Regions from separate parts of the Paenibacillus sp. SORGH_AS_0306 genome, predicted to be linked through region 3. Evidence: predicted binding sites of a transcription regulator. Region 3 holds the regulator's gene; each other region holds the start of a gene.
The links. The regulator Rex, encoded in region 3, represses fermentation and respiration genes when NADH is low (regulators of the CRP and FNR family bind a similar motif). The targets are predictions, from matches to a motif close to TTGTGAAATATTTCACAA.

Region 1 (8,179 bases), 450 kb from region 3:
TACCACGTCGATCCAATTCAACTGCAAATAGTGCATTAGCTGTTTTGGCTTGTCCATAAGCTTCGAATTTCTGATAATTTCCATCGAAGTTAATATTGTCCCAACGGATTGGAGAAATATGATGTCCTGCGGATGAAGTCGCAACCACTCTTGCTCCTTCACCTGCTGTAAGTGCAGACCAGATCAAATTAATCAATGTAAAGTGTCCCAAATGATTCGTTGCAAATTGTAATTCCCATCCCGGACCTACTCTAGTCTCGGGGCAAGCCATTACACCTGCATTTAGAATAGCTAGATCAATACTGCGTCCACTCTCAACAAGGCGACCTGCAAATGCACGTACACTATCCAGATCAGACAGATCAAGCTCATCCACTTCTACATGTTCTAACCCTTTCAAAGCTTCGCGTGCTACATCAGGGCGACGAGCGGGAACGATAACGTGAGCACCTGCTTGTACAAGCGCACGTGTTGTCTCAAGTCCCAGACCCGAATATCCACCTGTTACTAGGGCTAATTTACCTGTAAGGTCGATTCCTTGTAATACCTCACTAGCTGTACTGTCATGTCCAAATCCAGAATTGATGTTGTGTTGTGGTGTTTGCGTATAAGCATGTTCCATATTATTTCTCTCCTTTTCATTGGAATACTATTACTGTACAATCTAGAGTTCACTCTAGGTCAAGCCCGATTTTTTCGAAAATATCATTTGATTCGTAACGCCTATTACTGACATAATTTATCATTGTCTGTGTTTGTAGAAGTCAAAGATTTATTTTCCCACGTCTGTTCTGGTTCATTACGATTCAAATAGTTCTCATACACATTCGTTTTGAGTGTAATGACTTCCAAGCAGTCATTTAAATGTTCCATCTGACTCACTACACGCTGTTGATGTTCTTTCAAAATATCCAACCGTTCATGCTCATTGCCAGGGCCTGTACGTACAAGCTCAGCAAAACGACGAATCTGAGCAATCGGCATACCTGACGCACGCAGTCGTGTACAAATATATAACCATTCTACATCTACTTCACTATAACGTCTCCGTCCGCCTTCATCTCTTGCAATGCGTGTAGATAGCAATAACCCTTCTCGTTCATAAAATCGAAGAGAATGCACACTCAATCCTGAACGTTCTGCTACTTCTCCGATACTTAACTTATTTTGCTGTTGGATATCAGTACTCATCGTTAGATCTCCTTTATTATGCTATAGATAAAATGCTACTCAATTTGCCGAATACTTTGATTTCTATCTTAACGCAAGCGACACTCTTTCACCACTAGACTTACATATAATATGACCCAAAATGATTTGACACACTATAACGGAAATGCTAGTATCATTTATACCAAGTATGCTTGTCGGATTAGTTTATTAATTGCCATGACAAATGATATATTTAAAATATAGATGATTTTTTAAAGGAGATATTACTATGTCAACATCTGATCATATTCAACGGGATGAAGTAGAATTTGGCTGGTTTTTACCTACAATGGGAGATGGAACACGTTTTGGACAAGAATCGGAGCGTCCACCCACACTTGACTATTTAACAAATGTTGCTCAGACGGCTGAAAAAGCAGGATTTGAATTTGCTTTGATTCCTACAGGTGGTGCTTGTCTGGATTCATGGGTAGTTGGATCAGCGATTATCGGTGCAACGACTACACTCAAACCTCTTGTGGCTCTTCGCCCGGGGTTGATTGCTCCTGTATTAGCCGCACGTATGGCAGCAGGGCTAGATAACTTATCCGGTGGACGAGCACGTATTAATATCGTAACTGGCAGTTCTCCTGATGATCTAGAAGAATTAGGCGATCCACTTGCTCGTGCTCATGATGAGAAATATGCCCGTACTCGTGAATATGTGCATATTATGAAAAGTGTGTGGGAACAAGCTGCTGGTCTTTCTTCAACAGAGTTTGGCAGTAATAATCATTCTTCTGTATCCAATCACAAAGTGGATTTTAAAGGAGAATACTATGAATTAAAAGGCGGTACAAGCCGTCCGGCGACTGTTCAAAAGCCTACACTTCCGATCTACTTCGGCGGTAGTTCTGCAATGGCAAAATCTGTCGGTGCAGCATATTCAGACGTATTTCTAATGTGGGGCGAACCTCTTGAAATGATTCGAGAGCAAGTCGAAGAACTCAAGCAAGCTCAAGCAGACTATGCGCAAGAACATGGCGAAGTGCGTCCTCTTCGTATTGGTATGCGTGCTCAAGTTCTGGTTCGTGATACTGAAGAAGAAGCATGGCAAGCCGCACGTGATCTGATCAAAGATATCGATCCAGAAACGATTGAACGTGCCAAAGCTTCCTTTAGTCAGACAGGTGCTACAGGTCAGACGCGTCAAAATCAGATTCGCGATGCAGCCGCTCAAAACGACTTTGTAGTTGGCCCTAACCTTTGGGCAGGATTATCGAATCTTCGTTCAGGTGGAGCTTTGATGTTTGTCGGTACACCAGATCAAGTCTCAGATCGTCTGATCGAATATGCAGAGATTGGCATCACATCTTTTATTCTATCCAGCTACCCTCATTTAGAAGAAGCACAGATTTTTGGTGAAAGCACATTGCCATTATTTAAAGAAAAATGGAGTAAGCGCCTAGTGACTTCTAATTAATAGCATGTGATCATTCTATTGGAATTGGGCTTGAGTTATATTTGAAGCTAAATTTATATATGCTTACCAATAGATACACTACGATACAAATTCAACAGATTGCATGTATATACAAAAAAAGAGGTGCGACTATATCGCATCTCTTTTTGTTATGTGCATTATACTCTGTTCTACTCTACATAGATCATTTTGCGTGTCATTCCACCATCTACGATTAATTCTGCACCTGTAATAAAAGAATTTTCTGGATCGGTCAAAAATAAACAGGTTCTTGCAACATCTTGAGGTGTACCTACACGTCCAGCAGGATGTTGCTCATGGTCTTCTTTCTTCAATGCACTATAATCACCTGTCTCGATCCAGCCGGGGCTAATGGCGTTAACAGTAATATGATCAGGGCCTAGCGATACAGACAAAGCATGCGTAATCGCTGTAATACCGCCTTTAGAAGCAGCATAAGCTTCAGAGTGAGGCTCAGACATATGAGCACGTGTTGAGGAAATATTGACGATCGAACCACCTTCATGATCACGCATGACTTTGGCCGCTTCACGTGATACCAGAAAGCATGCTCTTACATTGGTATTCATCACATCGTCCCACTCATCTAGACTTAATTCATAAGGAGATTTCCAGCGGGATACCCCAGCATTGTTGATTACTATATCTATCTGTCCGGTCGTATTTACAATTTCTTGAATCGTATCGATTACATCTTGTTCACGACGTACATCACACGGTAGAAAATGAGCCTGTCCACCACTTTCACGAATAGTCGCGGCAGCTGAAGCACCTTCTGGCTCTAACGTATCTGTTAAAAATACAGTAGCTCCTTCTGCGGCATAACTTTCGGCTACGGCTTTACCGATTCCTTTGGCTGCACCGGTTACGATAACTGTTTTAGAAGCATATTTCATAATGTATCCCCTTTGGAGTTCGTCTATAAGTACGATGGTTCTATACTGCTTATTTCAACGATTAAGAGCATTACGAAACATACCTGTCTAGCTCATATGTAATCTGGTAGTCTAAAAATCAACAAAGGAACACACTTCTTATGCATCTGTGAAGTGTGTTCCTTTATGAAGTGCCGGTATATAATCCTTTGGAATGTCTAGTCTGACCTGTAAATAAACTTGCTGATCGATTATGCATAATACGCTTGTAAAAGCTCCTGAGTATCATCTTTAGCGGCATCCAATACACCTTGATCTGCCCAACATGCTTTGCAAGCTTCTTCTTCACGACATTCATTAGCATCTAGACAAGTGTAGCAAAGGTTCATGTAAAAGTTAGTAAGATTTTCATTAGTATTGTTTCTCATCTTAATCATCTCCTTGTTTTTTCTACATCCCAAGCATAACTGATTTAAAAGCACATTAATGTGATTTATTTCACAATCAACAAAGAATTTTAAATTATTTTTTGATGTTCTAAAAAGAAGCTATTGTGATACACAAAAGATCGATGACACAACCCCATAATGGCGTACGTCATCGATCTTTTTTACTTATCTGCTGTTATTTTTTTATAGTACATGCCATGTTTTGCCACCGTCTGTCGTCTGCATTAATAAAGAACGTCGTTCTTCATTTTTGGCAACTAATAACCAGCCTACATCCGCAGAGAAAAATTGCAATTTAACCAATTCAGGATATTTATTCAATGTGTTCTGCAATGTGTTATTAATAGGTAAAGCTTTCCATGTTTTGCCTTGATTAGCTGTACGGTACACGATGCCATTGACTACAGACCAACCGATTTTATCATTTAAAAAAGTAGGTCCCATCGATTGATTGACTCCGGTCTGCGCTTGTAGAGCAAATGGAGCAAAGTTCCATGTCTTCCCTGCATCGTGAGTAAAGTATCCGTTATAGCTAGTCTGGCTATCTTTCACACAACCAATATTCATCCAACCTGCTGTTTTGCTATCACCAAAAAATTGAGGTTTGCCTGTGGTGAAAGAATGACAAGCTGGCAATTTTTTATTTTTATCAAAGTCTGGCCCTGTTTTCCAGGTTTTGCCCCCATTACTTGTAATATATAAATGAGGTGTACCATGTTGTTCCAGGGTTACAAATCCATTGTTACGATCTCGAAAAGACATTCCTACAAGCTTACCTAATTGCGGGATCGCTTGAGCGGTTGAACCTTCAGTTACAAATACGCCTGTGTTTTGCATAATTTTTTTCCATGTGTTACCACCATCGGTAGTGGTATATAATGCTTTCTCTTGCATATCTGCTGAATCTTTTGATGAATCCAAAGAAGTCATTACCCAACCATTGCTACTATCAATAAAATAAATGCCCAATACAGTAGCTTCATCATTTAATGTAGCAAAGTTCCAATTTTGCCCGCCATCGGTAGTATGCAGAATCAATGTTTCTCCTACACCTGACGCATTGCGAATCACCCAGCCGTTATTTTGATTCAGGAAAAAGATATCTTTGCCATACGTAGGTGGTTCTGAAAAAGTGACCGTTTGTGCAGGAGATACATTATCCCATGTGTCTCCACTATCCTGTGTAACATATATACGTAATTCGTTACGGGTTACACCCCACGCAAGCCCTGCACTAGCACTTAGTAGTTGAAAGTCTGTCAGTCTTGTCTGAATCTTATATCCTCTTTCAGCAGAAGATCCCCCCTGCTTCGTATCGGATGTTGCTGTATGGTTAAGGGTAAGTGTCTGCCCCTGATCTTCAGTTTGCATTTTTTTGAGTTCTTGAGTTGATGCTTTGTCTGCTGCTGGATCATAATCACTTGTAGAAGATTGACAAGCACTAAGTACAAACACAAGTGTAATCCATATAAAAAGCGCTTTGCGCATAGTTAACTTCATTCCTTCGCTCCTTCCGCACTTACATAAAGCTATCGTATTTCAATTATTCATGACCCTTATAAGAGTAAACTAAAATGAACATAGGTTGTTTACAGAAAAGTTACAAGCGATTACAGATTTCGCCGTTTTAGCAGGGTTTTCAGCGACTTTGTACATTTGCTGATGTGTGATCCTTTTTACATTGGTCGCGCTTTCCGTTACAATAGTAGCGAATCTGTAACAAAGATCAATTAAGGAGATGATAAAAAATGACAGTATCTGAATCTGTATCCAAGCCCCACCGTGTCGTTGTTATTGGCACAGGAGCCGTAGGCTCCACAACCGCTTACACCCTTCTACTCCACAAGAGAATGTCTGAACTCGTCTTTATTGATGCGAATCACAACAAAGCTCTTGGCGAAGCACTCGATATGAACCACGGACTCCCATTTGTCGGCGGCGTCAAACTATGGGCAGGTGATTATTCGGATTGCAAAGACGCAGATATTATCATTATCGCTGCCGGTTCAAATCAACGTCCAGGCGAAACCCGGATTGATTTGTTAAATCGGAACTCAGCCATCTTCGAAGAGATTATTTCGAATATTACGAAATATAATAATAGTGGTATTCTACTGATCGCTACTAATCCAGTAGATATACTCAGTTATGTATCCTGGAAAAAAAGCGGTTGGCCATCTAATCGAGTGATTGGTTCCGGTACATTACTCGATAGCGCACGCTTCCGTTATTTAATTGGTAAAGAAAAAGGCATTGATCCTCGTAGTATTCATGCTCATATTATTGGTGAACATGGTGATTCCGAGTTGCCGGTATGGAGTCTGTCTAATATTGCAGGAGCTCCACTGGATTTTGAAGAAGACAAACAAAACGAAATCTTTGAAAATACGAAAAATGCCGCTTACGAAATTATCAATGCTAAAGGCTCTACATCGTATGCAATAGCACTCGCTCTAGACCGCATTGTAGCCGCTATTTTACAAAATGAACACGCTGTATTGAATGTATCTTCTCTACTTGAAGATTATCATGGAATCTCTGATGTATATCTCGGTGTACCTGCTATTGTCGGTCGAGATGGTATTCAGGCAAAACTACCGATTCCTATGAATGAGCATGAAGAACAATTACTACGTGATTCTGCGAAAAAACTGAAAGATCAGATTGCACAGCTAGATATTTAAGTCGTATATAGATAACTATAGACTATCTTCTATTCATATGACAAATCTCTAATTCATCTATATCTATAGAATGACTTCTCAGTATAAAAAAAGTGGATTTAGGTGTAAAACCCTGAATCCACTTTTTTTGATTGTATAGATCAAATTTTGCTGTTATCTGATCAATAAGGAATATCATCATCACGTTCAGGTGCTTCATTGGCGCGATCTACTAATCGTCTAGCGACCACTTCAAAAGACTCCGGCTGTAACAGTTCGACCGGGGAAAATCCTTTATCAAATGTAAACGCATCGCCTTCAATCACCATTGCATAATGATCGCCTAATTTGGCAATATGCAGTCGGTATCCGTAATCAGCTAGTAGTCCACGAATACTGGTATCCCCTAGCTTCATTTTGATCTCAATCTCTGGCTTGATCTCTACGATACGCTCTGCCGCTTCGATCACATGTTGAGGTTCCCATTTTTCTTGAATATCCCGCTTTTCACTGGCTGCCCATAATTCTAGATCATGCTCTTCTTGTTGACGTTCCAGGTTAGTCGCATCCGGCCACTTTTCTTCCACATAAGTCTGTACATAATCCATCACACGTTCATTTACAATCTCAGGAATAGATTGTTCATACGTAATATATTTCAAAAAGTCTTCAAAGTATCGCGCATGGGACGATTGATGAATTTTGAGCTCCCATTCTTCAATCATGCCTTCTTCTGGCATATGAGGGTATTGGATCGATTTCATATTCCGAGCACTGATCGCCATTTCGACTTCGCTAATCAGACTACGTTCATCAGAGATACGTGCAATCCGCTGTTCAAAATCACATTTCATTACAAAAATAAATGGATCATCAAAATGGGTATCCAGCTTTGCTTGTGTAATAATCAATGCTCCTCCACGTACAGAGCTTGTTTCTAGATAGCTACGTACCAGATCGTCGCAAGCATTTTTGAAATCTTCTTTGTTATCAACAGCTCTAAGGCGAGTAAATAAATTGAAGTTGGGATTACTGGTCAATTCATGTCCCGGTTCTACTAAAAATGTACCTATTTTGGTAGGCGGTTGTTCTGTGCCTGGATTTTTTTCTACTTTGCGCTTAGCGGTACGGGTAAATTCAGCATGAAGAAACTTTTTGATTTCACTTTCTTCATACTCATCGTCATCTAATGTCTGATAATGTTTATAATTTTTGTTTGTCTGCCCTTCTTTGCCTTCAACTTGCAGTACAAAAAAAGATAAAAATTGAATATCAAATCGCATAATAAACTCCTTTAATATCGCTCAATTATTCGCATAATGATCAATGATAATAATCTGATCATGACCGAATTGTAGATTATATCCGAAAAACATTACATCACCGAATGATTGGATTTTCGCTTACGAGTGATACCTGGTTCACGAATCGATAACCATGCGTTAACGCCCATGCCACCGATCACCAGTATCAATCCTACCCACATTCCTATAGAGGATAGCATTACACCCAGAAGCAACCATTCTCCCAGTAAAG
Region 2 (8,179 bases), 170 kb from region 3:
GCTATTATACACTGATGAAAGCACTCTACCATGTAGATTAGTGATAGAAAGGAGTGCATGGATGTCTAAAGCACAAAGAGAATCACAGATTGGCAATGTTCCATTATCGCCAACACGAATTAGCGAATGTTTGGAGCGAGTAGCCGGACATCGGTTAGAAGGATTTTTAGGTGGTTATGGTAAATTTCCGGGTGGATTGATGATGGTAGGGGAAGCACCGGGAGCAAATGAGGTTGAAAAAGGGATTCCTTTTTGTGGACAAGCAGGTAAAGTGTTAGATGGTTACTTTGATGCCTTGAATATCACAAGAAATGATCTATATATTACAAGTACTGTACGTAGTCGTCCATATAAAGACAAAATGATTCAAGGTAAACATACAGCCGAACGATCAAGTCGATCGAATCGTACGCCGACTTCGTATGAAGTATTTGCGTTTGCACCTATTTTGGATACTGAGATTGAAACGGTACAACCGCAAATTATTATTACGCTTGGCAATATTGCTTTACAACGATTACTAGGCAAAGGATACCAAGTCTCTCAGGTTCATGGTCAAGCACGGCGCAGTCATATTCAACAAGTCGATGCCGATCATATGGATCAGGGATATCATTGGTCAGAACAGGAATACTGGATTTTTCCTATGTATCATCCTGCGGCAGTATTGTATAATAGATCATTGACAACTATTATTGTAGAAGATCTGGTCATTTTGCGAGAATTGATCGATTTAACGCTACAATCATAATATAATGTTGAAAGATTGAGCATTAATCTGTAATTATGTAATGTTTTCGTTCTCTTTTCAGGTAAAATATGCTAAAATATATGTACTAACTAATCGTAAGTTAACATCGTAATATGATGAAATACGAGCTTATGACTATCCGATCCCGTGTTTCGGAACAATTGAAGAGGTGAGAGAACATGGAGCAACACCAGTTGGGATTATGTCCCCGTTTTGAGACCGCGTTTTCATTTTTAGGAAAAAGATGGAACGGTCTAATTATTCAATCATTAATGAGTGGTCCTAAACGTTTTAAAGATATTTCTAATCTGATTCCGATGATGAGCGACAAAATGCTATCTGAACGAATGAAAGATCTAGAAAGCAGTGGAATTCTGATTCGTCAGGTATATCCAGAGACTCCTGTTCGAATCGAATATGAGTTAACAGACAAAGGTCGTGCACTTAAGCCGGTTATGGAGCAGATTCAGAACTGGGCAGAGCATTGGGTAGAATAGTACGCTATGAATGAATCAAAAAAAGCTTTCCGCTATGAGTAACACACGGAAAGCTTTTTTGGTATCTTTAGTTGTCTAAACAGGTAAGTGTATAGAAGATACTGAATATTCATTAGATTCTGCATATTTCTTTAGGGCATAATTCACAGTGACATACTTCTTGTAAAGCTTCAAGATCATGGATAATGATCATACCGTGTTCATATTCGATACTTTCTTTTTTACGTAGATCGCTAAGCATCCGGTTTACACTTTCACGAGTAGCACCAATCATATTCGATAAGTCTGTATGCGTGATTTTTTTGTTAATCAAAATAGAACCTTGATCATTGTAATCTTCACCATACGTATTGCTTAAACGAATCAATGTAGAGCAGAGTGCACCTGGTTTACCATATAACATCAAGTCGCGCACTTTAGTCTGAGTCAGACGGTGATGCGTTCCCATCCATTTCATAAAGTCGATTGCAAAGTCGCAATACTGACAGATCATTAATTCTAATTCTTTATGTTCGATCACAGCAACTTCTGTATCTTCTATTGCTTCTGCTGTAAATCCAAGGCGTGTACCAGAGAATGGGTCAGCTTGACCGATCATATCTCCTGCTTGATACATATATAGAATCAATTCTTTACCTTCATCGGTTGATTTCGTTAATTTAACGCGTCCACTTTTAAGGAAATATAATTTATCGGATAAATCGCCTTCCCAGAATAAATGAGATCCTGCTGCGATACTACGTTCTGTAGAATGGTTAAGTAATCGTTCCTGATTAATTTCCGAAAAGCATGCTGTATTATGACGTGGTTGAGTTTCTTCTAAAGACTTGTTCATTATTATTCGCCCCTTTATTTCAATTATACGTGAAATTAATCATAATGCATAACATTTTAGGAAAAAAATTGGAAATTAAATGATTAGTTAAATTCTACATTATATAGTAATAATGATGACTTACAAATGAAGAAAAGCTTCTTCGTACTTTGTGATTAATTTCACTATTATCATACATCTTTTTATATTAAAATGCAAAAGGAAAAAATGAAATAGAATAAATTTAAAAAATAAAAATTGATTGTGAAAAATATCACATTATGATTTATGTCTCTATGCTATGATCAGTGCGTAGACAAAAGCAATACACATTCTGAGGAGGATGAGAGAAATGGCTGTAAAAAATGATGCTAGTCGCAACGTGGAATTGAGTGCACAGGAAGAAATTCAAAAATTAATTGATAAAGCTAACAAAGCGCACGCTGCATTTATGAATATGAATCAAGAACAAATTGATAACATCGTACAAGCAATGGCGTTAGCTGGTCTGGATCAACATATGTATCTTGCTAAACTGGCTGTTGAAGAAACAGGTAGAGGTGTATATGAAGATAAAATTATCAAAAACATGTTTGCTACTGAATATATATACCACAGCATCAAAAATGATAAAACAGTCGGTGTTATTGAAGACAATGATTATGAAAGCTTCCAAAAAATCGCTGAACCTGTCGGAATCATTATGGGGATTACACCTGTAACGAATCCAACATCAACAACGATGTTCAAATCATTAATTTCAATTAAAACACGTAACCCTATCATTTTCGGCTTCCATCCATCTGCACAGAATTGTAGTAAAGAAGCAGCTCGCATTTTGCTTGAAGCAGCTGTAAAACATGGTGCACCTGCAGATTGTATCCAGTGGATTGATGCGCCTTCAATGGACAAAACAAACGCTTTGATGAACCATCCTGATGTAGCCATGATCTTAGCTACTGGTGGTGGCGCAATGGTTAAAGCAGCATATAGCTGTGGTAAACCTGCACTTGGCGTAGGTCCTGGTAACGTTCCTGCTTTTATCGAGAAAAGTGCTGATCTACAACAAGCTGTTAATGACTTAATTCTTTCCAAATCGTTTGATAATGGTATGATCTGTGCTTCTGAACAGGCTGTAGTTATTGAAGAACCTGTCTATGAAAAAGTGAAAAAATTAATGATCGATAACGGTTGCTACTTTGTAACAAAAGAAGAAGCAGGCAAATTAACAAACGGTGCAATGAATACAGATAAATGTGCAGTGAATCCTTCTATTGTAGGACAATCTGCTGTAAAAATTGCTGAACTTTGTGGAATTACTGTTCCAGCAGACACCAAAATATTGGTTGCTGAACTGGAAGGTGTCGGTACGAAATTCCCATTATCTGCTGAAAAATTAAGCCCTGTGTTGGCTTGCTATAGAGTTAAAAATGCGGATCAAGGGATTGAACGTGCTGCACAAATCGTAGAATTTGGCGGTATGGGTCACTCTTCAGCTATCCATTCTAATAATGATGAAGTTATTCAAAAATTCGCTAACCGTCTACAAACTGGACGTATTATCGTGAACTCTCCTTCTACACACGGAGCTATCGGTGACCTTTACAACACTAACTTACCATCTCTAACACTAGGCTGTGGATCTTATGGTCGTAACTCTACTTCTTCTAATGTAAGTGCAGTGAATCTGATTAATGTGAAAAGGGTGGCTCGTCGTACTGTGAATATGCAATGGTTCAAAATACCTTCTAAAGTTTATTTTGAAAAAGGTGCAACTCAATACCTTGCTAAAATGCCTGATATTAGCCGTGTTGTGATCGTAACAGATGCGATGATGGTACAACTTGGTTATGTAGAAAAAGTACAACATTACTTGCGTCAACGTCAGACTCCAGTAGTTGTTGAAGTGTTCTCTGATGTAGAACCAGATCCATCTACAGCTACAGTTGAACGTGGTCGTCAAATGATGGAACGTTTCCAACCTGACTGCATTATCGCTCTTGGTGGTGGATCACCTATGGATGCTGCTAAAGGCATGTGGATGTTCTACGAATACCCTGATACTGAATTTGATAACTTAAAACAAAAATTCATGGATATCCGCAAACGGATTTACAAATACCCACATTTGGGACAAAAAGCACAATTCGTAGCTATTCCTACAACTTCGGGTACAGGTTCTGAAGTAACATCGTTCGCAGTTATTACAGATAAAGAAAAAGGTAACACTAAATATCCTTTGGCTGATTATGAGTTAACACCAGACGTAGCGATTATCGATCCTGAATTTGTATACTCTTTACCTCGCGTAGCTGTAGCTGATACAGGTATGGACGTATTGACTCATGCGATTGAAGCTTATGTATCTGTAATGGCAAGTGACTTTACCGATGGACTAGCAATCAAAGCGATTCAACTGGTATTCCAATATCTAGAACAGTCTGCTCTAACAGGCGACAAACTGGCTCGTGAAAAAATGCATAATGCTTCTACGATTGCAGGTATGGCATTTGCGAATGCATTCTTAGGTATTAACCATAGCTTGGCACACAAATGGGGTGGACAATACCATACAGCACATGGTCGTACCAATGCGATCTTGTTGCCACACGTTATCCGCTACAATGCGAAAAAACCAACTAAATTCGCATCGTTCCCTAAATATTCTCACTTTATCGCTCACGAACGTTATGCTGAAATTGCACGCATCCTAGGATTGCCAGCACGTACAACTGAAGAGGGCGTAAACAGCTTGATCAATGCTATCCGTGACTTGAACCGTAAATTAGGTATTCCAGAAACATTTGAAGCTTTGGGCTTTGATGCAAAAGACTTTGAATCTCGTGTCGATTACCTTGCTGACCGTGCATTTGAAGATCAATGTACAACAGCGAATCCTAAATTACCTTTAGTGACTGAACTAGCTGATGTATACCGTAACGCATTCTACGGTAGATTTGAATAAGTATACTTTTGAAATAGTAATCATGTAGATTGAAAAAAGGATCACTCCACAAATGCTTTTATAGCAGAGTCGTTGGAGATGATCCTTTTTTTCTTCTTATTTAAATGGTATCTCTAAAAATAGGCTCTCAAGATATGCTATTGAAAATAAAAAATAAAGCAAATATGGAAATTCACCTCATAACAAAAGAACGATCTCCTAGTTTGCGATATGAGCAGAACTAATGAGAGTCGTTCTTTTATTCGTAGAGAGGAGTGATGCAATGTCCAACATTATTCTATAGTGCGTAGATAGAATAATACAGAAATAGTGTGATATATTTCGTTGTTAGAAGTCGTATATTCCGGTATTATGCTACAGTTATTTGTTGCAAAATCTTATGTATATTTTTGTATTAGTAGATTGATATTACTGTGTTTACAGCATAATTAGTTGCTTGCTTATGCTGTAAAAGGATTTCTGAATATCTGTAATAGTTATTTTTAAAAACTGTTATAGATACAGAATGTGATAAAAATCATAATAAAAATGCGATTTTGTGATAAATGTCACATACTCTGCTTATGAATTACATCATAATAAAGACATAGCCGGAGGGAGAAAATAACAGCTTCCGGTATCGTACAGGCGAGACAAGCATTAGCTTAAACGCTTTTGTGATTTTATTCACAATAATGGAGGGATTATCAATGTCAGTTATCGAAAGAAATGTACAGGATAATTTAAAAAAAGATGCATGGCGCAATTTCAAATCAGGTAAATGGGCAAAACATGTAGATACTCGTGATTTTATTGAGCAAAACATTAGCGCATATCAAGGAAACGAAACATTCCTAGCTGGCCCTACTTCAAATACAAAAGACTTATGGGATATTATTTCTAAACTATCTAAAGAAGAGATCGAACGTGGCGGAGTATGGGATGTAGATGCTGCAACACCTTCTACTATCACTTCACATGGTCCTGGATACTTGGACAAAGACAAAGAACAAATCGTCGGTGTTCAAACAGATGCTCCTTTCCGTCGCTCGCTTCAACCGTTCGGTGGTATCAAAATGATGATCGATGCTTGTAAAGCGTATGGCTTTGAAGTACCAGAACAAATCATTGATATCTTCACTAATATTCGTAAAACGCATAACCAGGGTGTATTCGATGCTTACACTTCCGATATGAGAGCAGCACGTAAAGCAGGTATCATTACAGGCTTGCCAGATGCTTACGGTCGTGGACGTATTATCGGTGACTATCGCCGTGTAGCATTATACGGTGTAGACTTCTTGATCAATGAAAGAAAACAAGATTTGAATGACATGGAAGTTGACGTAATTGATGAAGAAGTTATTCGTCTTCGTGAAGAAGTATCTGAACAAATTCGTGCTCTAGGCGAATTGAAAAAAATGGCTGAAATGCATGGCTTCGATATTTCCAAACCTGCACAAACAGCTAAAGAAGCGTTCCAATGGGTATACTTCGGTTACCTTGCAGCAATCAAAGAACAAAATGGTGCAGCGATGTCTCTAGGACGTGTATCTTCTTTCCTTGATATTTATATCGAACGTGATGTAAAAGAAGGCACATTAACAGAACAACAAGCTCAAGAACTAGTTGACCATTTCGTTATGAAATTGCGTATCGTTAAATTCTTGCGTACTCCAGACTACAACGAATTGTTCAGTGGTGACCCTACTTGGGTTACAGAATCTATCGGTGGTATGGCTGTAGACGGCAAAACATTAGTAACTAAAAACAGTTTCCGTTTCTTGCACACATTATACAACTTGGGACCTGCACCAGAACCTAACTTGACTGTATTGTGGTCAGAACAATTGCCAGAAGCTTTCAAAAAATTCTGTGCTAAAGTTTCAATCGAAACAAGTTCTATCCAATACGAAAACGATGATCTTATGCGTCCGATCTATGGCGATGATTACGGTATTGCTTGCTGTGTATCCGCTATGCGTATCGGTAAACAAATGCAGTTCTTCGGTGCTCGTGCTAACCTTGCCAAAGCATTATTATATGCAATTAACGGTGGACGTGACGAGAAATCAGGCGTTCAAGTAGGACCTGAATATCCTGCAATCACTTCTGAAGTGCTTGAATATGACGAAGTCATGAAACGCTTCAAAGCAATGATGGAATGGTTAGGCAAATTGTACATGAACACATTGAACGTTATCCATTACATGCATGACAAATATAGCTACGAACGTATCGAAATGGCATTACATGATCGTGATATCTTACGTACAATGGCTTGTGGTATTGCTGGTCTATCTGTAGCAGCTGACTCATTGAGCGCTATCAAATATGCAAAAGTAACACCTATCCGTGACGAACGTGGTATTGCTGTAGACTTCAAAATTGAAGGCGAATATCCTTGCTATGGTAATAACGATGATAAAGTCGATCAAATTGCTGTTGAATTGGTAGAAACATTTATGGGTATGATTCGCAAAAACAAAGCATACCGTGGTGCAACACCAACACAATCAGTACTAACAATCACTTCTAACGTAGTATACGGTAAAAAAACAGGTACAACACCAGATGGACGTAAAGCTGGCGAACCATTCGCACCAGGTGCTAACCCTATGCACGGAAGAGATACAAAAGGTGCACTTGCTTCTCTAAGTTCTGTTGCTAAATTACCATACGAAGATAGCTTGGATGGTATTTCTAACACATTCTCTATCGTACCAAAAGCATTAGGTAAAGAAGAAGAAATCCGTAAATCAAACCTTGTATCTATGCTAGACGGATACTTTGGTAGCAACGCTCATCACTTGAACGTGAACGTGTTTGCTCGTGAACAACTACTAGACGCTATGGAACACCCAGAAAACTACCCACAATTAACAATCCGTGTATCTGGATATGCTGTTAACTTTGTGAAATTGACTCGTGAACAACAAATGGATGTCATCAACCGCACATTCCACGGATCAATGTAATACAAATTTTTAAAAATAATAAAGCAATAAAACTAACCAAAGCTTTTAACTGCTAACCAACAATGAATGATATAAGTTATATCTGAAAATGTAACTCTATCTGCTGAGTGAAGGCTATAGAATTATTTTGAAGAAGCGAAGCGTTCGCCTTTAAGATTCGGATATCGACTGCGAAAGCAGTTCATTCCAGATATC
Region 3 (8,179 bases):
TCATGCGCATGCGATTAAGCTTGAAGGTGGCGCAGAGATTGCAGATACGGTCAAAGCTATTGTGCAAGCAGGGGTACCTGTCATTGCGCATATCGGTCTAACTCCACAGTCTGTACACCAAATTGGTGGATACCGGATTCAAGGGAAAGACGAAAAAGATGCACAACGTTTATTGGATGATGCACTTGCATTAGAAGCGGCAGGCGCATTCGGAATTGTATTGGAATTGGTTACCGAAGAAGCAGCTACCACAATTAGCCAACAATTATCGATCCCAACGATCGGTATTGGAGCAGGGCGTGGCTGTGATGGTCAAGTGCTTGTTTTTCATGATGCTGTGAAGTACACATCGTCTTATCGTGAAAAACGGTTTGTCAAAACGTATGCAGATGTAGGGAATACGATTCGTGCTGCTTTGCAAGAGTACGTTAATGAAGTGAGAAGCGGTGCATTTCCAGCTGAACAGCATGTATTCAGTGGAGATCAAGAAGCTTTGGGATCGTTATATGGAGCCAAACGGAAGGTGGAGACTCAATCGTGAAAGTTGTACGTAGCATCACCGAAATGAGAGCAGAAGTAAAACAATTACGCAAACAGCGTTCTACTATAGATCATGAAGCAACAGTTGGACTTGTTCCCACGATGGGATTTTTGCATGATGGGCATGCAAGCCTTATGCAAAAAGCAACTGAAATGAGCGATATTGTAGCAATCAGTATTTTTGTTAATCCGATTCAATTTGGACCGAATGAAGATTTCGAACGTTATCCTCGTGATGAAAAACGTGATCTAGCCTTAGCTGAAAAAAATGGAGTCGATTTGGTATTTATGCCTGGTGTAGAAGATATGTATCCTACACCGATCAAAACGCATGTTACTGTGGCAGATCTTACCGATACCCTATGTGGTGCTTCACGTCCCGGTCATTTTGATGGTGTATCTACAGTAGTGACCAAACTTTTTAATATTGTGAAGCCAGATTATGCCTTCTTCGGTACCAAAGATGCACAGCAAGTCGCTGTGCTTCGTCAAATGGTGACTGATTTGAATATGGATATTGAAATTGTTCCTTGCCCTATTGTACGTGAACAAGATGGTCTAGCGCTTAGTTCTCGTAACGTGTACCTATCTCGTGAAGAACGGGAGCAAGCATTAGTACTTTCACGCTCTTTACATCAGGTACAGCAACAAATGCGAGAGCAAGAAGAGATGACAGCAGGTCAAGTACGAGCATTTCTACGTACCTCAATCGGTCAGTCCGATATTGCTGAAATTGATTATGCAGACATTTTAAGTTTTCCACGATTAGAATCATTAGCAGAAGATACCGTTTTAGCTACATTGGATCATGAAGTGATTATTGCACTGGCTGTGAAATTTGGACGTACGCGTCTGATTGATAATGTTATTTTGGAAACGAAAGGTGTTGCCTTACATGTATAGAACGATGATGAAATCCAAGATTCACCGCGCTACTGTAACTGAAGCTAATCTAAATTATGTAGGTAGTATTACGATAGATGAAGATTTGATGGATGCAGCGGATTTGCTTGAAAATGAAAAAGTACAAATCGTTAATAACAACAACGGTGCTCGCTTAGAAACGTATGTTATCGTTGGTGAACGTGGTAGTGGTGTAGTGTGCTTGAACGGAGCAGCAGCACGCCTAGTACAGCCGGGAGACACTGTAATTATTATCTCGTATGCGATGATGAGTTCTGAAGAATTAGCGACTCACCGCCCAACGGTTGTATTTGTAGATGAAACAAACAAACCTGTTATGGAAGCTCATAAAGAAGTACACGCAACCATTATGTGAGAATGAGGGTTGAATAAAAGTGGGTTGGTAGTGTTGGTAGGTACCTCGCTTCGGGAATGGAATTGTTCTTGTCGTCGCTGGTTTACTAGAATCCCTTGAATATACCGCATAGCGGTAGGGATTATAGTAAAAAGGCGATCGCTTCGCTCTTTCAGAACAATTTCCATTCCCTTCGCTAGAGGAGATATCTACTACCCTATCCAAAGATTTTATTCAGGTTGGCTTGCCGGAGCATTCTTGGCAGGAGAACATTTTATAGATTGAAGGATTTTTAGACATTGTCTATTAGTTATATAACAGGGATAAAGAAAAGGATCTAGTATATATATGACTAGATCCTCTTTTTATTTAGAGAATAGATTAGTTCCTGCATATTTTTCCTGCTACTTTCTAAATGGTTATTCAACATTATGCTTATCCACTTGCACCAGCGGAGACGAGAAAATCGTTCTGAAAGAGCGAAGCGCTCGCCTTTGTAAACGAATCCTGCCTGTAAAGCAGTCATTCAAAGGATTGATTTGCAACAAGCGACGACAATAACGATTTTCTCCTCGCAGCGCCACCCCACGAAAAGCTAAAATTTGAATAACTCCCCACCCTTTGATTTTCAAAACGGTCTTCTTCTGGTATGCTGATAGGTGAACATTTCGACATCAGGTTGAGACGACAGCAAGGAGAGGATTTAGACATCCATGAAATTTGCCGTACTGGATTTTGAGACCACAGGTACTCAGTCCACCGATGATATTATTCAAGTTGGGCTTGCCATTATAGATCATGATTTAAGTATTTCCACTGTATATTCTTCTATGGTGAAGCCGGGAGTGCCGATTCCTCCTTTTATAGAAGGTTTAACAGGAATTAAAAATGAAGATGTAGAGAATGCTCCAGAGTTAGACGATGTTATCTTGGAGATGATTCCTCTATTAGAAGATGCTGTGCTTGTCGGGCACAATGTCGGTTTTGATTTAGGATTTTTGCAACGTGCTTTAGATCAGACCGGATATTTGGCATTTACAGGTCGAGTGCTGGATACGATGGATCTGTTACGTATCTTTTTCCCGAATCTATCGAGCTACCAGTTAAGCATGGTGAGCAGAGACTTGGGATTCGTCCATGATCGTCCTCATCAAGCAGATAGTGATGCGTTAGCGACCGCTCATGTATTTCTAAAGTGCTTGGAAGAGTTAAATGATCTACCATTAATTACAGTCCAGCGTTTATCTGAATTATTTGATAATCAGGATAGTGATCTGGGTTGGTATTTTGATGGCGTGCGGATGGAGAAAGAAGCACAGCCGATTCAAGATTTGGACGAACATCGCTTTTTCCGTCAATTGGCGTTAAAAGTAGGCGATTGGAATGAAATTTTGCCGGCTCATGAAGAGCGAGGTAATATGCCACTTGCAGATGTTTCATTTGATGAATTTTTAGATCAAGTGAAACAAAACTTACGTAATCTGCTTCCTAACTATGAAGAACGGGAACCGCAGAATCGTATGTTTGAAGAAGTGATCAAAGCGATGACCGATGATAAGCATCTATTGATCGAAGCAGGAACAGGAACAGGCAAATCGCTAGGATACTTATTACCTTCGATTTATCATAGTGTCAAAGAAAACGATCGTGTCATGGTAAGTACGCATACGATTAACTTGCAAGAACAGTTGCGAGAACGCGATATTCCATTATTGACTCAAGTTGTTCCATTTGCATTTCGTGCTGCCGTATTCAAAGGACGCCAGCATTATTTGTGTCTGCGCAAATTTGAGCATAAAATAAATACAAAAGAATTTCAAAGCCCTAAAGAAGATGTATTGATTGCAGCTCAAATGATTGTCTGGTTAAATGCGACAGAAACTGGCGATGATGAAGAACTCAATATGGGTAATCGTGGTGCTGACTTCTGGGAAACGGTAGCCAGTGATACCGATTCTTGTCTGGGTCGTGCATGTCCATGGTTCCGCAAATGTTTTTACCATCGTGCGAAGCATGAAGCAGGTACAGCAGATGTAGTCATTACCAATCACTCGAAATTATTTACCGATGTCAAAGCAGGACATCAATTGTTACCTGCTTATGATCGCTTGGTTATTGATGAAGCACATCATCTAGAAGATGTCGCAGGCAAGCACTTGGGTATGCATATGAAATATTTCACATTGGTTCATCCACTGTTACGATTGTTCAAAGACAGCAAAAATGGTCAGTTAGCGATTTTGCGTCAACAATTAGGCTCTTCTGGCAATGAACGTGGTATGGATTGGGCGATAGCGATTGATAATCTATATCCTGAAATTGTAGATGTCAAAGAAAACTGGGATAAATTGAGCGAGTTACTATTTGCTTTGTTACCTCAGCGTAGTGATGCCGCTCCTGGTGAAGCCGGGCAGTTTACACTTCGTCTTTTACCAGACAAGCAACCGACCGAATGGAATGTGATTACAGAGCTTGAGAATCAGATTCATATCGGACTGAGCCAGTTGATTCGTAAAGGCGAGCAAGTGATGAATCAGATCAAAGACAGCGATGAGCAGTTAGGCACAGATAGTCTGGTAACAGACGTATCAGGTCTATTCAAAGACTTAACAGTGGTACGAGATGATCTGCGTCAATTTGTGAAGCTGGAAAGTACAGATACGGTCTACTGGTATGAAGCTAATGGGAATTACCGTAGCAAGTCTTTACAGATGTATGCTGTACCGGTTGATGTGAGCAAGCAATTGAAAGAGTACTTTTTTGATAAAAAGAAAAGTATTATTTTGACATCAGCGACATTATCAATAGAAAAGAAATTCCAATATATGATTGAACAGTTAGGGCTTGTAGAGGCGGAAAAAGAAGGTCGATTGATGACCGAACAGTTATCTTCACCTTTCAATTATCGTGAGCAATCGCTGTTGTTAATTCCGCGAGATTTTCCAAGTGTCAAAGGCAGTGTTGGTGATGCGTTCTTTGTAGATACGTTAGCGAACTCATTAGCGGAGACTGCCAAAGCGACCAATGGACGAATGATGGTGTTATTTACCTCTTATCGGATGCTCAAGCAGGTGTATGAGCCATTGAAAGAGAAGTTATCACATAGCGATATTGCAGTATTTGGACAAGGGGTCGATGGAGGAAGTCGTACCAAGCTCACTCGAAGATTCCAAGAGCGTTCCGCTTCGGTGTTGCTGGGTACAAGTAGCTTCTGGGAAGGGGTCGATATTCCAGGCGAAGCGTTAACCTGTCTGGCGATCGTACGTTTACCTTTTCAACCGCCTAATCATCCACTGCTTGAAGCCAAAAGTGAACGGCTGAAAAAAGAAAAGAAAAATCCATTTATGAAATTATCTGTACCGCAAGCAGTTATCCGTTTCAAACAAGGTTTTGGTAGATTAGTACGGACATCTAGTGATCGGGGAATCGTTATTGTCTATGACACTCGTGTGATCGAGTCCTATTATGGCAAGCATTTTCTATATTCATTGCCCGGTCCCAAAATGGAACATATGCCGACAGAGCAGATGGTACCCCGTATTACAGAATGGCTTAGCCAGGCCGAACCTGAAAAGGAAACTGTAAATCAAGAGGGGGAGCAAGCATGAAATCCGACAAAATATCAGAAGCAGTCGTGCGAAGACTACCTGTATACCTTAGATATCTGAACGAACTTCACACACGTGAAGTTCCTACAGTGTCTTCGCAAGAACTGGGACAAAAACTAGACTTGAATCCAGCACAAATTCGCAAAGATTTAGCTTATTTTGGAGATTTTGGACGTAAAGGGATCGGTTATGATGTATCGTATTTGATTGAGAAAATACGTCATATTTTAAAATTAGATCAACAAATCAATGTGGCACTTGTAGGCGCTGGTAATCTAGGGCATGCCCTTTCTAACTATAATATGTATCTAAAAGAAACAATGAAAATCGTAGCTGTGTTTGATTCTAATGATTCGAAAGTAGGCTCTTTAATCAATACATTAGTCGTACAGCCTATTGATGAACTTGGAATTACAGTCAAAGCGAGAAGTATTCGTATCGGAATTGTTACAGTGCCTAATGTTGAAGCACAGCGTGTAGCGGATCAGTTAATTGAAGCAGGGGTTGAGGCTATTTTGAACTTTGCACCGATTATTTTGAAAGCTCCACCGCATATTCGTGTGCATACTGCTGATTTTACAACGGATTTATTAAGCCTTGCCTATTATCTGGAAGATGGAAAGGAACATGAAACTAATGAATAACACCTCGAACAAATGGGTCATCAAAAACGGTATGTTTGCTGTAATGAGCGAAGAGAAATCAATGCTTTTTGGACATATGGTGATTGAAGATGGATGGATTACGTATCTTGGAGAAGAAGAACCTGTGATCGAAGAAGACACAACCGTAGTAGATGGCAATCATTTGTTTTTTATTCCGGGTCTAGTCAACAGTCATGGTCATGCAGCGATGTCGTTGTTACGTGGATATGGAGATGATCTTGCTCTACAAGTATGGTTACAAGAAAAAATGTGGCCGATGGAAGCGAAATTTACAAGTGACGATGTATACTGGGGAACTGCTCTGTCTGTATTAGAAATGTTAAAAGGCGGTACAACTACATTCCTCGATATGTATGATCGCTCAGAACGTGTAGCCGAAGTGGTAGAACAATCGGGTATGCGTGCAGTATTGATGCGTGGTGTAATCGGCTTGTGTTCAGAAGAAGAACAAAAGCAAAAGCTAAAACAATCAATCGACTTTGCACGTGATTGGCATGGTCAAGCGAATGGACGTATTACAACGATGATGTCTCCACATGCACCGTATACTTGTCCACCTGCATACATCGAACAATTTGTACAAGCAGCTCATGATTTGGATTTGCCGCTGCATACACATATGTCTGAGACACTAGCAGAAGTTCAATTAAACGTTACAGATTATGGACTACGTCCTGTAGCTCATTTGGAGAAATTAGGATTTTTCACTCGTCCAGCATTGTTAGCTCATGCTGTTCATTTGAATGATGAAGAGATCGAAGTACTTGCTGAGAATAAAGTAGCGATCTCTCATAACCCGGGCAGTAACCTCAAATTAGCAAGTGGTGTAGCGCGTGTACCGGATCTGTTGCGTGCAGGCGTTGTTGTGTCTTTGGGAACAGATGGCCCTGCAAGTAATAACAATCTAGATATGTTTGAAGAAATGCGTTTGGCTGCTCTTATTCATAAAGGAGTATCCGGCGATCCAACAGCTGTGCCTGCATTAGAAGCATTGAAAATGGGTACTGAATACGGTGCAAGATCTGTATTTTTGAATGATGTAGGTACATTCGCTGTAGGAATGAAAGCTGATATTACAGCACTTAATGTAGATCAACCGCATTTTTTACCACGTACTGATTTTATTTCACATACGATCTATTCTGCATCTGCTAAAGATGTATTGCATGTATGGGTAGACGGTAAGCAATTGATCAAAGACGGTATATCATTAACATTGGATGAAGAAAAAATTCGTCATGAAGCCCAAAGTGCTTTTGAAGGTTTGCTTAAACGCTAACTGGAAGTCGACAGGAAAGGATGGCGTGTTTTGCGAAATTTGGGAAGTGGCAAGTGGATTGCAATCATTATCGTTGTAGTAGGATTGCTGATATTAGGTGTAAATCAATTTTATGTGCATGTAATGGCAAAGCCATGGAGTAAAGAACAACTGGCTATTAATAGCGCACAGGAAAAAGCAGATATTGTATCTGTGACGCGTACGTTTAATTCCGTCTGGACAGATAGTTCAACGTATTGGGTCGTAGAAGGTAAAAATACAGCACAAGAAGATCTAATGGTCTGGGTCAAATTTAATATAGACGGTTCGGTAGCAGAAGGAGCTAATGCAGTGCATGTTGAGAAAACAGCAGGTACAGTATCCTATCAAGCCGCCACCGATCTTTTGCAAAAAGATTTGCCTGGAGCAGAAGCTGTACGAATTGTACCTGGCTCATATAATGGAAAATACGCATGGCAAGTTTTTGCCAAACTGAATGAACGTTATTATTATCTTTTCTACAATTTCCGTGATGGAACCAAATTAGGTGGACCTATGGAATTGCCTGCAACTTTAAAAGGAACAGGGCAAGAATAACATCATCAAGCTCAAACCATATAAAAAAGCATGATCTAAGGAATTCATATACTGAATCCAAAGATCATGCTTTTTTGTTAATTAAACATAGATTATAAGCGGAATTGCAGTACCGTATTTTGTAATTTCTCAGCCATAGAATGAAGTGTGGCGGTATGAGCTGTACTTTCTTCCAAAAAAGCTAATTGTTCTTCTGTAGCTGCACTTACGCTTTCAGTGTTAGAAGCAACATGATCGGTCAAGCTTGAGATAT
Region 4 (8,179 bases), 350 kb from region 3:
CCATACTGCCAAAATAATCGGAATAACGCTGGATGTATAGTTAACCAGTACAATCGGAATATTCAGAAAGCTTAAACTGATCCCACTATCTAATGCTGTCAAAATCGTAGGATAGACTAACGCGCCTGCAATTGCAATCGATACAAACTGATTGGTTTTGAACTTACGCGCAGATGTAACCGCTAGGAAGATCGGTAAGAAATAAAATACACTATCTGATGCTGCATTCAGAACAAGATAGGTGCCTGATGTGTTATCTAGCCAGTGAAGTGCTAGAAATAAAGCAACTAATCCTTTTAATACCCCTGCACCTGCCAAAGCTCCAAGTAGAGGAGAGAAAATACTAGAAATAATATCGACTGCTTTACCTAGTATATTGGTATCTTTATCTGTAGCCGTCGTTGACGCTTCAGTCGATTTCTCTACATCTTGCAAATTCGTTTCCGCCATAATTTTATCGTACACCTGACTAACAGAGTTGCCGATAACGACTTGAAATTGTCCGCTATTTTCGACGACTGTAATCACACCCGGTGTTTTTTCGAGCGTTGCTTTATCTGCTTTACTGGAATCTTTTAAGCTGAAGCGTAGACGTGTTGCACAATGGAATACCGAATTGACATTCGATTCTCCGCCGACCAGATTAATAATTTGTTTGGATAAATCTTGATTACTCATGATTGATAGCTCCTTTATGAATAAATACATCGATTAGTACAAGATCCTCACGACATGTTGGCCGACATGGGTGAAAGGAAAGCTTTACTGTCAATAAAAGAACAAAGAGAAATTGCCGGCACTCTTTATTTTCTTTTATAAACAAGAAAAACCTAAACTCGTGGTGAAATAGACAGCGAACTAGCGCGTCCTTTTCACCATCAGTTTAGGTTTTGCCTGCATAACCAGTCACAATCCTAATGGATGGAATGTATTTAATTATGATTGTTCTTCTTCAATCGTTGTTCGTTCGGTTACCCGGTGAATATGAATAGTGAGATAGACATATTCATCTTTACTCAATGATTGATCATACGTTTTTTCTAAATAATCATTGATTTTGGAGACACATTCAAATGCTTTACTATATGCTGTTTTGACTTGATTATAAAGGAATTCTTCTCCACTATAATGAATCTCTTTGCGTAACAACCGCATCGCAAAATATTGCAGATGAGTAACAAAGCGAGAATAGTTAAGTGACGATTCATCCAATACAATTCCATAATGATAAGTCACGATATTGAGTACATGCTGTACGATCTCTGTCATTTTGATCGTAGCTTGCATTTCATTACCATCCATACGAGCATTTACAATATGAAGAGTGATAAACCCAGCTTCGTCTTCGCCTAATGAAATACCAGTACTGTCTTTGATCATCTGTAAAGCATCTTGACCGACACTGTATTCCTTTTTGTAAAAGCGTTGAATTTCAAAAAGTAACGCATTTTTGATATGAAGTTGTTTCTCATAACGCTCTAATGCAAAATGAATATGATCTGTCAGTGTCAAATAAATATTATCGCTCAATGTTGTGCCTAGCACCGCATTGGCATGATTTACAATTTGATTGACTAGTTCTAGATGGGAGACAGGAATCTCATTCAACAACTCGGTTAACTTGGCTGTGAATTCGTTCTCATTTAACATAAAGATTTTATCTATTTTGGTATCATCTACCGGATCACCAATCACTTTATTAAAAGAAATACCTCGACCCATTACAATAATTTCTTTGCCTTTTTGATTTTTGGTCAGTAGTACATTATTATTTAATATTTTCTCTATAATCATAATCTTCCACCTACAATTCTAAAATGAACGGGGGTTATTTTATAGAAAATATACAGCAATACATGTATATAAATATAAAAAATGCCCGAAATCATTCCAATACCATTTTTCTACAAAATGATATTACAATAATCTCAGGCATTGCCCGCTTAACCGGTCACAATCCTTTAACTAACTTTATTGTAGTATATAATAAAAGCGATTACAAGAGTGATTTGCAGATTTTTTCTAATGTTTATCCATTATTCGTCAAATCATATTATAATTGTCGTAATTTGTCTTATGTAAAAAGGATCGAGTAGTGTTATAATTAACATATTAACTATCTTATGATAGTCAGAGGGGGTGAATACCTTGTTTGAAATGCATGATTGGATACCGTATTTATTTTCGATTGGTCTGTTAATTACAGTGAGTTATGGATATATTGCTCATTTGTATTGCGGAATCACCGAATTTTGGATCAGTAACCGGCAACTTCGTGGACATTATGATCTACCTTTGATCATTTTCAAAACGATACATCATACACCGATAACACTGGCACGAATCATACGCCGTAAAGAAGCTCCTGATGAAGATGCAGGAGATTGCCTATCCTCGTTGAGCCATAAGCAACAACATCAACGAGGAGGAACAACATGCAATTATTCAAGGGATTCACTTTTACGGGAAAACAAGGTCGTATTTACGGTTTAATACTAGGTTTAATGATGATGGTATTATTAGCAGGATGCGGTACCTCATCTGTACAAGAAGTCAATTCATCCACACCCGGCTTTTTTACTCATTACGTTGTCTTTCCATTAACCTATAGTATGCAGCATATTGCAACTTGGTTCGGTGGAAGTTACGGGCTGGCTATTATTACTTTGACACTGGCAGTACGGTTTGCTTTATTCCCATTGATGATGCGTCAAGCTAAAGGTCAACAAGGCATGAAGCGTAAAATGAGCATTATGCAACCTGAACTTGATCAGCTCAAAAAGAAATATGAGAATAAAACCAGTACCGAAGACAAACAAAAGCAACAACAAGAAATGATGGAGATCTACAAAAAGCATAGCTTTAATCCATTAAATATCGGTTGTCTGCCTATTTTGATTCAATTGCCTATTTTATCAGGTATGTATACAGCGATTCGTGCTACACCGGAACTGGCTTCTCATTCATTTTTGTGGTTCAAATTAGGAGAGCCTAACTGGATTATGGCGATTATTGTAGCATTACTGTATATGCTTCAAGCCAAAGTCTCACAGTATAATATGACACCTGAGCAACAAAAACAATTTGCAATTATGGGGTATTTGTCTCCAATTATGATGGCATTTTTCTCATTTAGTGCACCGGCAGCGATGCCTTTATACTGGATGGTGAGTGGATCGTTCTTATTAGTACAGACTTTATTATTCCGCAAAATGTATCCGAATAGTATTCCTGTTCAGACCGCACTTGAAATTGAAGTCGAACCTGAACCTGAAACGTTAGAGCCTGTAGCCATAAGTAACACAAAAGCCAAAAAGCTGGCTCGCCAAGCCAATCAAAGTAAAAATAAGTCTGCAAAAGCATAACGCTTATATGTGTCAGGTAAGATAAGATTTTACATCACAAAAGATCATCACTCTTAAAAAGAAGAGGATGATCTTTTTGATGTGATCTTGCTATAAGGGTAAAACTTGGAGAGGTTTTACACCAAAAGAGATATAGAGATAGAGAGTGAAAGACAAAGGAGAGCTATACGTATGAAGATTATTAAAATGGTGCTTCAAATTGCTGTATTATACCTATTTTACATAATTGGAACGTTAATTCAGCAATATTTTCATTTGTTTATACCGGGCAGTGTGCTAGGAATGTTGTTGTTATTTGCTTTATTAATGTTAAATGTTTTTCCTGAAAAGTGGATTCAGACAGGAGCCAATACTTTGCTGTTCTATTTACCGTTGTTTTTTATCCCGGCGACAGTAGGAGTTATAGAGCATCTCGATTTATTTGCAGGTAAAGGACTATTATTGATTCTAATTGTTGTTATTAGTACATTGTTTACGATCGGCATTACAGGTTTTGTAGCGCAGTGGTTTATTACACTGGCTGATCGATCCAAATCTAATGCACAATCGCCTGCTCTTATACCTGAACACAAATTGATCTATGAAAGTAGAGATCAGCACAAATGAATATAGGTATAGCTTTATTAATGATTGTGATGACGTTGGCGTTATATGTTGTAGCTAGTCTATTGTACAAACATGTACGGATATCAATTCTAATTCCTGTACTAACAACCACTTTTATGATTGTTGTTATTTTACTACTTACGCATACTTCGTATTCTACTTATATGATCGGTGGAGAATGGATCAGTAAATTAATGGGGCCTGCTGTGGTAGCTTTAGCTTATCCGCTGTATCGACAACGACATTTGTTCAAGCAGTACGGGTTATCTATTCTGGGAAGTTCATTAATTGGTGTTGTCGTAGGAATGCTGAGCGGAGTGGGGATGGCTTTGGTATTGGGATTCAGTGAACCTTATATTATTTCTATTATTCCTAAGTCTGTTACGACACCTGTCGCTCTTCAAATTTCGAATAATTTAGGTGGAGAAGCTTCGCTTACTTCTGTCTTTGTAATGATTGCTGGCTTTACAGGGGTTATTTTGGGGCTTGGTTGCCTGAAATTATTTCGGGTTAAAAATGCGATTAGTGTCGGCATTGCGCTAGGTGTCTCATCCCATGCACTGGGAACAGCTAAAGCGTTAGAACATGGAGAAATCGCGGTCTCGATGGGATCATTAGCATTAACAATCAGTGCGATTGTGTCTTCTTTTATCGGGCCATTAATATTAGTAGCGATCTATCATTAAGTTGTTATCATGTAAATAAATAATATAAAAGTAGTGATCTCAAAGTCGATGAATTTCATCGGCTTTTTTTATTTTGTGATCTCAATCACATTTTGTCACTTTTTGTTACATTTTTAAAGAAAATTTGTGATTTTAATCACAATCGTATCTATGACTTTTTGACTACAATGTATTTAGTTTTTTAATCAATTTTCAGAAAAGAAAGGAAGTTATCGGATGGATGTTCTTATGCTATCCCGGATTCAGTACGCGCTAACGACCGTATTTCACTTTTTCTTTGTACCGGTATCGATTGGGCTCGTATTGTTGGTAGCTATTATGGAAACGATGTATGTTATCACTAAAAAAGATCAGTACAAAGTAATGACCAAGTTTTGGGGCAAGCTGTTTTTGATCAACTTTGCTGTTGGAGTGGTTACAGGGATTTTTCAAGAATTTCAATTTGGCATGAATTGGTCTAATTATTCACGTTTTGTAGGTGATGTGTTTGGTGCACCACTTGCAGTAGAAGCTTTATTTGCCTTTTTTCTGGAGTCTACGTTTATTGGATTATGGATCTTTGGTTGGGAACGCTTGTCTGCCAAAGTACATTTACTCTGTATATGGTTAGTAGCGTTCGGAACAACATTATCTGCATTCTGGATATTAACAGCGAACTCATTTATGCAACATCCTGTCGGATTCACGATCAATAATGGACGTGCCGAAATGAATGACTTTTTTGCTCTTATTACCAATGGTCAAGTGTTGGTTGAATTTCCACATACCGTATTTGGTGCTTTTGTTACTTCAGCCTTTCTTATGGCAGGAATCAGCGCATATAAAATGCTGCGGCGTGAAGATATTGAAGTATTCCGCAAGTCATTTCAAATTGCGATTATTGTAGGCATCGTATCATCGTTAGGAGTAGCTTTTAGCGGTCACTCTCAAGCTCAATATCTAGTAGAAACGCAACCAATGAAAATGGCTGCTGCTGAAGGGGTATGGAACACTACTGCTGAAAAAGCACCCTGGATGTTAGTAGGTGGAATTGATACCAAGATGCAACAAAATACATTCGAGATTAACTTTCCACTTAAAGGATTACTCAGTTATCTATCATATGGAAAATTCACAGGTTCTGTGACAGGGATGAAAGAACTTCAAGCTCAGTATGAGCAAAAATATGGCGAAGGCAATTACATACCACCTGTCAAAACAACATTTTGGAGTTTCCGTATTATGGTAGCTAGCGGCATGTTAATGATCGCTTTATCTGCTTATGGTGTGTATCTAATGTTCCGACGCAAAGTAGAACAAGCACCGAAATGGTATTGGTATGCGATGATGTATGGGATTGCGTTACCTTTTATCGGCAATACATCCGGTTGGATTATGACAGAAGTGGGTCGTCAACCATGGACAGTATTTGGACTCATGACTACCGCAGATAGTGTATCACCAAGTGTATCCGCAGGTTCTGTGTTATTTTCGACGATTACGTTTACTCTGGTCTATACCGTTCTTGGAGCAATCACAGTGGTTTTATTTGTTCGTGAAATAAAAAAAGGCCCAGGTGATGAACATTCGCATGACGATCATTCCAATGATCCGTTTGAAATGGAGGAGTTGAAACATGCTATCTCTTAATGAAGTATGGTTTGTATTGATCGCTGTATTGTTTGTTGGTTTTTTCTTTTTAGAAGGTTTTGATTTTGGTATCGGTATGTCTACGCAGTTGTTAGCTCGTAATGATATGGAACGTCGTATGCTAATTAACTCAATTGGGCCTTTCTGGGATGGTAATGAAGTATGGTTAATTACAGCAGGCGGAGCGATGTTCGCGGCATTTCCGAACTGGTATGCGACAATGTTTAGTGGCTTTTATCTTCCTTTTGTAGCCTTATTGCTGGCTTTGATCGCTCGTGGTGTTGCTTTTGAATTTCGTGGTAAAGTCGGTCATTCTGCATGGAGCAAGACGTGGGATATGTGTATCTTTTTCGGTAGTTTGTTACCGCCTTTGTTATTCGGTGTGGCTTTTGCAACGATGCTCAAAGGATTACCAATAGGAGCAGATATGGAGATGCATGCAGGGTTTGGAGATATTATTAATCCTTATTCTCTTGTAGCAGGTGTAACAACGGTTATGCTCTGTATCGTGCATGGTTTAATGTTCGCTGCACTACGCACTACAGGCGATATTCGAGTACGAGCAAGTGTAATGGCACGTAAATTGCTGATCCCACTTGCAGGATTGTTGGTCTTACTTGCTATCTTGACCTCTGTATATACAGATGTTTTTACTGTACGTGGTCCGATTCTAATCGCTATAGCAGTCGTAGGTGTGATTGTATTTATACTTGCAGGATATTTTATGAAACAAAAGCGCGAAGGATGGGCGTTCGGTATGACAGGCGGATTGATTATTTTATCGATTGCTTCTGTTTTTATCGGCTTGTTCCCGCGTGTAATGGTCAGCTCGCTAGGAGCCATGTATGATCTGACTTTATACAATACAGCTTCCGGGCATTATTCGTTAAAAGTAATGACGATTGTAGCCTGTACATTATTACCGTTTGTACTTGGTTATCAAATCTGGACATATTTTGTGTTTCACAAACGTCTACACGAAAAAACACATTTGGAGTATTAATCATGGGTAAAGGGCTAATCCAACTACAAGGCATCAAACCGATTATGGCATTAACAGGTCTATTCACATTCGTGCAGACAATCGTTATTATTATGCAGTCGTTATGGTTGGCAGAAGCGGTCTCCGGTTTATTTACCGGGGATTCTCTTCATCATCAGCTTGGTCATGTCTTCGGATTCGTAGGTGCTCTGGTTGTTCGACAATTATTATCAGTAATCATGCAAAAAATAGCATATGATTTCGCAGAGCGGACAGGCAGAAGTATGCGCAAGCTGATGATGGATCAATTATTTGAACTTGGACCTACATTTGCAATGGGACAGGGGACAGGTAATCTTGTAACACTTGTGCGTGAAGGTGTATCCAAGTATAGAACATATCTGGAGCTGATTATTCCGCGTATGATGTCTAATAGTCTCACTCCGTTATTGATTGGGATTTTTATTTTAAAGTTAGATTGGATCTCGGCACTGATTCTGGGAGCTGTATTTCCGTTATTGATTATTTTTATGATTTTACTTGGCTTGGCTGCGCAAAAACAAATGGATAAGCAATGGGCAACATATCGCGTATTATCTAATCATTTTGTCGATTCATTAAGAGGGCTTGAGACTTTACGCTTTCTCGGTCGGAGTCGTGCGCATGAAGAAACGATAGGACGCACCAGTGAACGTTATCGTAAAGCAACGATTTCTTCGATGCGTGTTGCTTTTTTATCTTCATTTGCTTTGGATTTCTTTACGATGTTATCTGTTGCTTGTGTAGCGGTGAGTCTGGGGCTTCGCCTTGTCCATGGCACTATTATTTTAGAACCGGCGTTAACGATTTTGATACTTGCACCTGAATTTTTTGTACCTATTCGTTCATTAGGAGCGGACTATCATGCCACG

Region 1: the regulator Rex is predicted to act here: its motif matches at 5,645-5,662, upstream of QE450_RS08965 (L-lactate dehydrogenase).
Region 2: the regulator Rex is predicted to act here: its motif matches at 2,325-2,342, upstream of adhE (bifunctional acetaldehyde-CoA/alcohol dehydrogenase).
Region 4: the regulator Rex is predicted to act here: its motif matches at 4,782-4,799, upstream of QE450_RS09380 (cytochrome ubiquinol oxidase subunit I).

The regions. Positions count from the first base shown of each region.
Region 1 is NZ_JAUTBP010000001.1:2,086,902-2,095,080, forward strand. Features, by position in the region: gene QE450_RS08935 (SDR family NAD(P)-dependent oxidoreductase) at 1-622, opposite strand, end outside; gene QE450_RS08940 (MerR family transcriptional regulator) at 727-1,191, opposite strand; gene QE450_RS08945 (LLM class flavin-dependent oxidoreductase) at 1,442-2,635, shown strand; gene QE450_RS08950 (SDR family NAD(P)-dependent oxidoreductase) at 2,806-3,552, opposite strand; gene QE450_RS08955 (hypothetical protein) at 3,783-3,959, opposite strand; gene QE450_RS08960 (WD40/YVTN/BNR-like repeat-containing protein) at 4,164-5,480, opposite strand; gene QE450_RS08965 (L-lactate dehydrogenase) at 5,729-6,664, shown strand; gene QE450_RS08970 (DUF3900 domain-containing protein) at 6,826-7,926, opposite strand; gene QE450_RS08975 (DMT family transporter) at 8,019-8,179, opposite strand, start outside.
Region 2 is NZ_JAUTBP010000001.1:2,700,243-2,708,421, reverse strand. Features, by position in the region: gene QE450_RS11740 (uracil-DNA glycosylase) at 62-751, shown strand; gene QE450_RS11735 (winged helix-turn-helix transcriptional regulator) at 931-1,248, shown strand; gene QE450_RS11730 (Crp/Fnr family transcriptional regulator) at 1,361-2,083, opposite strand; gene adhE (bifunctional acetaldehyde-CoA/alcohol dehydrogenase) at 2,415-5,027, shown strand; gene pflB (formate C-acetyltransferase) at 5,717-7,984, shown strand.
Region 3 is NZ_JAUTBP010000001.1:2,534,540-2,542,718, reverse strand. Features, by position in the region: gene panB (3-methyl-2-oxobutanoate hydroxymethyltransferase) at 1-541, shown strand, start outside; gene panC (pantoate--beta-alanine ligase) at 538-1,443, shown strand; gene panD (aspartate 1-decarboxylase) at 1,436-1,819, shown strand; gene QE450_RS10950 (hypothetical protein) at 2,218-2,430, opposite strand; gene dinG (ATP-dependent DNA helicase DinG) at 2,512-5,406, shown strand; gene QE450_RS10940 (redox-sensing transcriptional repressor Rex) at 5,403-6,050, shown strand; gene QE450_RS10935 (amidohydrolase) at 6,043-7,350, shown strand; gene QE450_RS10930 (cell wall elongation regulator TseB-like domain-containing protein) at 7,381-7,926, shown strand; gene QE450_RS10925 (methyl-accepting chemotaxis protein) at 8,019-8,179, opposite strand, start outside.
Region 4 is NZ_JAUTBP010000001.1:2,186,224-2,194,402, reverse strand. Features, by position in the region: gene QE450_RS09410 (beta-glucoside-specific PTS transporter subunit IIABC) at 1-678, opposite strand, end outside; gene licT (BglG family transcription antiterminator LicT) at 937-1,794, opposite strand; gene QE450_RS09400 (hypothetical protein) at 2,149-2,493, shown strand; gene yidC (membrane protein insertase YidC) at 2,436-3,365, shown strand; gene QE450_RS09390 (CidA/LrgA family protein) at 3,537-3,971, shown strand; gene QE450_RS09385 (LrgB family protein) at 3,968-4,657, shown strand; gene QE450_RS09380 (cytochrome ubiquinol oxidase subunit I) at 4,874-6,286, shown strand; gene cydB (cytochrome d ubiquinol oxidase subunit II) at 6,273-7,289, shown strand; gene cydD (thiol reductant ABC exporter subunit CydD) at 7,292-8,179, shown strand, end outside.